2 linked regions of the Halioglobus japonicus genome follow. The protein of the gene in region 1 interacts with the protein of each later gene in a pairwise test. Links are inferred from orthologs where the notes say so. Each region holds a gene or a part of one and is shown on either strand. Other genes may lie near its edges. The genes, in order: pepP and pepD.

Region 1 (3,196 bases):
TTCGCCCACCCGGGTCAAGCGCCCAAGTCGATAACCAAATCGCTCCTGCAGGCTGGCCAGAAACGCCTCGTCACTGCAGGCCAGTAACGTTTCACCTTCCTCGGGCGTGACGGTCCACACCAGGGCACTGCGGTTAGCCGCGTCCGGGATGGGCGGCAGTGGCAACAACGCCAACGGGCCCAGCGAGGTAAACCGTTCAAACGCGCGGCCACCGTGAGGCTGCGTCGTGGCGACATTCGCCACCAGCGCCTGCTGGCCATAGGATTTTTCACTGGCCCACACTCCCAGCGATTCACGCAGGCCCGACGCGGCGCCATCGGCCACCACCAACAGCGCCGTCTCCAGCATCTCTTGCAGACCACCCTCCAGGGTCAGTGTCACGCCCGCTGCAGAGGATTGCGCTTCGATTACTTTGCAGGGACTAAGAACTTCCACCCGCCCCTGTGAATAGAGAGCCTGGATCAGCGCATTGCCCAGCCAGGCATTTTCCACCACGTAGCCCAAGGCTTCCCAGCCGTGCTCCGTAGCGTCCATGACAGTACTGCCAAAACGCCCCTTGCTGGAGACATGGATGGTGTCTATGGGGCACAGATATTCGGTCAGACCGGACCACACACCCATTTGCTCGTAGATCAGCCGCGAACTGTAGCTCAAGGCCGTGGAGCGAGCATCGAATGACGGATGATAAGCCGGCCGATGGTCGGGTCGGGGCTCTGGAAACGGGAACCCCTCGATAAGGCAGATGCGGATCGCCGGCGGCAGTGAGTGCGCCAGATGCAGGGCCAGGCTGATACCGACCATACCGCCACCGGCAATCACAATGTCGCGTCGTTCGGTCATCGCTCAGGCCGCCATCAGGGCTTCAATGTCGTCGACGGTACGGGGTACCGCGTCGGTGAGAATGTCACAACCGTCTGTGGTCACCAGGACATTATCCTCTATACGAATACCGATGCCGCGCCATTTTTTCGCGACGGCGGTGTTGTCCGGCGCCACATAAATGCCGGGTTCAATGGTCATAACCATACCGGGCTCAAGCACCCGCCACTCTTCACCAACGCGGTAGTCGCCGACATCGTGTACATCAAGGCCAAGCCAGTGACCCACCTTGTGCATGTAAAAGGCCCGGTAGGCCTGTGACTCGATCAGGGCATCCACTTCGCCCTCGAGCAAACCCAGCTGCACCAGCCCCTCCGTTATTGCGAGCACGCTGGCGTCGTGGGATTGATTGAAGTGATTGCCCGCGCGCACCTGGGCAATGGCCGCGGCGTGACCGGCGAGCACCACCTCATACAAGGCGCGCTGCTCCGGTGAGAAGGTGCCGCCCACCGGGAAAGTGCGACTGACATCGGCGGCGTAGGACTCCAGCTCGCAGCCGGCATCCACCAGCACCAGATCCCCATCGCGCATTTTCGCGCTGTTGTCCACGTAGTGTAGCGTGCAGGCATTGCGACCGCTGCCAACGATGCTGAGGTAGGCGGGATAGCGCGCGCCGCCGCGAACAAATTCATGGTGGAGCTCGCCCTCGAGCTCATATTCGTACTGGCCAGGCTGGCAAAACTGCATAATGCGGCGATGAGCCGCCGCAGTAATCTCACCGGCGCGCCGCATAATGCGCTGTTCCGCCGCGCTCTTGATCAAGCGCAAGTCGTGCAGCATGTGGTCCAGATCGGTGAACTCCCCCGGCGGTACCGCGCCGCTGGATTCCTTGGAGCGGATGGTATTTACCCAGTCCATTATGTGCTGATCGAAGCGCGAGCTGCGGCCCATGGAGTAGTAAACTCGCTCGCGGCCCTCAATCAGGCCCGGCAGAATGTCATCGATATCGCCGATGGGAAACGCATCATCGGCGCCGAAGCGGCTGCACAACCCATCCGGCCCGGCGCGCTGGCCGTGCCACAGTTCCGCCTGGGGGTCGCGCTCGGGGCAGAACATCACGTACTCGCCGTGCTCGCGCCCGGGAATCAGTACCAGCACGGATTCCGGCTCCTGAAAACCCGACAAGTAGTAGAAGTCGCTGTCCTGGCGAAAGTGAAATTCGGTGTCGCGGCTACGCAGTTGCTGGCGGGCCGATGGAATGATGGCAATGCTGTTGGGCTCCATCAAATCCATGAGTTTGCGGCGCCGGCGCCGATACTCACTGTTGGTAATTTTCATGCGCGGAATTCGTCTGCTCAGTGCACCTGGGGTTCGTCAGCCCTGGTGCCGTCGGCACGACTGTCCATAAATAGGTTGAGCACCGCAAATCGCAGATACTCAACGATCTCCGTGTAACTGCCCTCACTCTCTTCTTCATCGGCATCTTCATCCACCGAGGCTTCGGCGATGGCGCCCATGTCACTGAGGATCTCGCTGCTGTCCTGGCTCACCTGGCGTTGATTGACCTGAGCGAAGCCTGCGAGAAAGCCCTGGCACCAACGCGCCAGCTCACCGGTGCGCGAGTCGATTTCCACTTCATCATCGGGCAGCAAGGGGTGAAAATCGAATTCCTCGTCCTCCAGCGCAGCGGCACTGACCATGTACAGCTGCAGAATCTGCCCGGCCAGTTCACCGTGCAAATTGATATCAAGCGCCTGCTGCAGCAGCGCCAGACCTGCCTCCGCCTGAGCCGGCGCACCGGCGGCCAGCACGCCGCACAGGCAACCGTGCAATTGCGACGGAGAGCTGTCGAGGCCCTGTTCAAGCAGATGGTTGGCCACTTCGTCGAAATCGAAGACAAAATTGGCGGAGTCGTGATCGTCGAACATGTCAGGTTCTCTCGCGGCGCTGCCAGGAGTTACAGCCGTTCGTAACAATGTCAGGCAGGCCATTGATTTTCATTGCTTTTACTTCGTTGACGGCTGTGCGAAGCGCCCTTATAGTAAAGTCCCAATCAAGGTAACACCAGTATAACTCCATGGCGGACAAGCAACTGCAGGCTCTGGAACAGAAAATCGACCAGTTGATCGAGCTGTGCAAGGAGCTGAACCGTGAAAATCAGGTGCTCAAGGCAGAGAATGCCGGCTGGCAGGCGGAACGCCAGGACCTGATCGATAAGAACGAGCTCGCTCGCTCCAAGGTAGAAGCCATGATCAATCGTCTGCGGACTATGGAGTAAGCCTGTGAACCAACCGCACACCGTCACGGTGAAAATTCTCGATAAAGATTACCAGGTCGCCTGCCCGGAAGAGCAGGAAGCAGAACTGGTAGTCTCTGC
Region 2 (3,289 bases), 610 kb from region 1 along the record:
CGGCAATAAGGGCGCCATGCGAAGGCGGCATGGAATAGACGCGCCGCGCCGCCACCAGTGCCTGGCTGACCAGGGCCTCGGCGCTTTCCGGTGTTTTGGCGATAAAGATCGTGGCTCCGGTGCGCTCACGATACAGCCCCATGTTTTTGGAGCAGGACGCGGCCACAATCATCTCGGGCACACGCTCCGCCAAAAGGCGCAGGCCGGCGGCATCCTGGTCGAGGCCATCGCCCAGCCCCTGATAGGCTATGTCTACATAAGGCAGGAAGCCCTGCGCTTCGACCATGTCGGCAATGACGCCCCACTGCTCCAGCGTAAGGTCGGCGCCACAGGGGTTGTGACAACAGCCATGCAGCAATACCACATCGCCCGCCGCTGCCTGTTGCAAGTCTTCAACCATCGCGTCGAAATTCACACCGTGGGTGGCGGGATCGTAGTAACGGTAGTTCGCAAACTCCAACCCCACACTACCGAGCAGCGGGATGTGCACCGGCCAGGTGGGGTCGCTCACCCATACCTTGGCACCCTGGTTGGCGGCATACACCAGTTCAGCGCCGATGCGCAGCGCACCACAACCACCAGGGGCCTGGACACTGGAGACCCGACCACCGGCCAGGGCTGGATGCCCTGCACCCAATAGCAAACGCTGCATACCCGCATTGAAATCTTCACTGCCGGCAGGCGGCATATACGCCTTGGTCACTTCCTCCTGGGCGAGCAGCTCCTGGGCCTTGGTCACGGCTTCAAAGACCGGACACAATCCGTGCTCATCCTTGTAGACCCCAACAGTCAGATCCACTTTATTGGGATGACTGTCCTCTCGGGCCGCAGCGGCGAGGCCGAGAATGGGATCGGGTGGAAGACGTTCCAGTTTATCCAGCATGGTTGGTTCCTTTCATTCAAATATCAGCCAGCAGGGCTTTCAGGTACTGCCAGAAAGGCGTCACGGTAGCAATGTCGAGACGCTCGCTGGGCGAGTGGGCACCACGAATGGTGGGGCCGAAGGACAGAATGTCGACATCGGGTTTCTTGCCCTTAAGAATACCGCACTCCAGCCCGGCGTGTATCGCTTTCACTTCAGGTGTGACATCAAACAGCTTCTCATGCAGGGCAATACCCTGAACCAGCAGAGGTGATTCGAAATCTGGTTGCCAGCCGGGATAACCGACATCGGGAGTGACCTCCAGATCAAAGGCGCGAGCCAGTGCCAGCACCGCTTGCTGCAAGGGCACGGACTGCTCTTCGTTAAAGAACCGGTAACTCGATTCCAGGAAGAGCTCACCGTCACCCAGGCGCAGAATGGCCAGATTGATACTGAGATCGACCAGGTCCGCGGGCTGAGCCAGGCTGTAGGACTGCGCGCCGTGAGGCCAGGCGCTGACCAGGTCAAGCAGCTGCAAGGTGTCCACCTCATCCAGGGCACTGTCGATGGCAGCCGGCGCCAGCGTCGCCTCAATGCCATGATCAACCGCCGGCAAATAGCTGTTCCAGCGCGCCACACAGGTTTGCAGGCGCTCTTGCAGCAATGCTTCCTGCCCGGGCGGGCAGACAAAGCTGATATTGCCTTCGCGCGGAATCACATTGTGGGCCACGCCAATATCAATCATCGCCAGACGCAAGCCGGGCACTTCGCGCAGATACTCCGCGGCGAGTTTAATGGCATTGCCCAACTGCTCGTGAATCTGCACGCCAGAGTGGCCACCGGCCAGGCCGCGCAATGTGAGGGCCCAGCCCTCGCCATTGGCGACGGCATCGTTCGAGAAGCTGCGCGCAAACTGCCAACCGCCACCACCGGCACAGCCAATGTAGAGTTCGTTCCAGTCTTCCGTATCCAGATTCAGCATCACGGTACCGCTTAGCAGCGAGGCATCCAGGTTCAGTGCGCCGCCCAGACCGGTCTCTTCATCCACGGTAAACAGCAGCTCCAGGGGTGGATGCTCCACCGACGGATCGGTCATGACCGCCAGCGCCGCCGCGGCCCCCAGGCCATTGTCCGCACCGAGCGTGGTGCGATCCGCACTCAACCAACCTTCCTCTACCTGCAGCGTGAGAGGGTCAGTGTCAAAATCGTGCGCCTTGTCGGAAGTCTTCACTGTGACCATATCCAGGTGGTTCTGAATAATGACTGTGGGCCGATCTTCACGGCCCGGGCTGGCGGCTACGGACACCACTACATTGCCTTCGGCATCCATCTTCCAGCTGTGGCCACCCTGCTCTGCCTGATCAAGCACATACTGCCGTACAGCCTGTTCTTTCTTGGAGGGACGGGGAGTCTGGGTGAACTGATAAAAATGCTCCCACACATGCGCGGGTTCGGCAGGGTAATTTTCTGGTTTCATGGATCCAATCTGGCGATTTGTCAGGGCCGGAGATTATAGCCCTGCCGGGCTTTTTTCACACAATTTCCCGGTAATTTTTACGCCACTGCAGGGGAACCGCTGGCATACACTGGAGTCGTAGAAAAGCCATAGAACAGCTTTCGATTTAAGAGTGAACAATGAAAAGAATTGATGACGGCAAAGTGAGCCTGGTGGAATTTATGGCGGCGATTAAATTTGCCCGTCCGCGCCAGGCGTTCAAGCGCGATGAACATACAACCCAGTTCGCCGGGTTTACTCCCCGCGCTCGCGCCCACGGCCAGCTTAACCTCGAAGAGTCACACCTGATCCGCAGCGCCAACTAGGCGGCGAATCACTCACGAAACGCGCGGCAGCCCTGCCGCGCCTCAAAGCGCCCTCCAGTAAGCGCTGTCAACATTACAACTACTGCCCCGTCCAATACTGACTAAACAGCGCGCACCAGCGGCGCCCAGCGCGCGTCGCCACAGGATCGCCAGCGGCGATCCTTGATCACCATGTGATTGGCAATCACGGCAAACACCACCGGATTAAAGGGAAAACCGACGTGACTTGCGGCCACCGCCAGATTGGTCACGAAGCGGGGATCCGCCTCGCAGCGCGCAATGCCTGTGCCGACAACGCCATCCGTTTCGCTAAACAGCGCCAGCACCGGCACTTCCAGTTCGCCGCAATAGGTAGAGTCGACCCAGGCCCTGAGTGATTCCTCGGCAACATGGCCCTCGGTGCCATTGAGGCGGCTCATGATCTTGTAAATAGCGGTTCCGCGCGGGTCACCATAGGGCGTGCCCAGCGTAATCACCTGACGTATCCACTGCGGATAACGGTGGGCCAGCGCCACGGCATACAAGCCGCCCAGGCTCCATCCCACGAGCGTTAACTTGCGGCCGCTGGCCCGACACTCGCGACCAATACGGCGGGCAATTTCCGCT

What was found.
Region 2: the proteins of pepP (region 1) and pepD interact in binary tests that used the Escherichia coli proteins (3 or more experiments, as listed by UniProt). The link is inferred for Halioglobus japonicus from one-to-one orthologs.

Annotation. Positions count from the first base shown.
Region 1 is NZ_CP019450.1:834,486-837,681, reverse strand. The notes cover bases 1-2,877. They hold pepP (Xaa-Pro aminopeptidase), read right to left. Parts: upstream 2,158-2,877; coding sequence 844-2,157; downstream 1-843. Other genes in these bases: BST95_RS03990 (UPF0149 family protein), read right to left, coding at 2,175-2,747; ubiH (2-octaprenyl-6-methoxyphenyl hydroxylase), read right to left, coding at 1-840. Also shown: BST95_RS03985 (TIGR02449 family protein), read left to right, coding at 2,897-3,097; BST95_RS03980 (cell division protein ZapA), read left to right, coding at 3,102-3,196.
Region 2 is NZ_CP019450.1:1,446,985-1,450,273, reverse strand. Bases 120-3,089 are described here. They hold pepD (beta-Ala-His dipeptidase), read right to left. Parts: upstream 2,340-3,089; coding sequence 900-2,339; downstream 120-899. Other genes in these bases: BST95_RS06960 (esterase/lipase family protein), read right to left, coding at 2,785-3,089; BST95_RS06965 (hypothetical protein), read left to right, coding at 2,498-2,683; BST95_RS06975 (amino acid aminotransferase), read right to left, coding at 120-883. Also shown: more of BST95_RS06975, read right to left, coding at 1-119; more of BST95_RS06960, read right to left, coding at 3,090-3,289. UniProt on the Escherichia coli protein: Dipeptidase with broad substrate specificity. Requires dipeptide substrates with an unblocked N-terminus and the amino group in the alpha or beta position.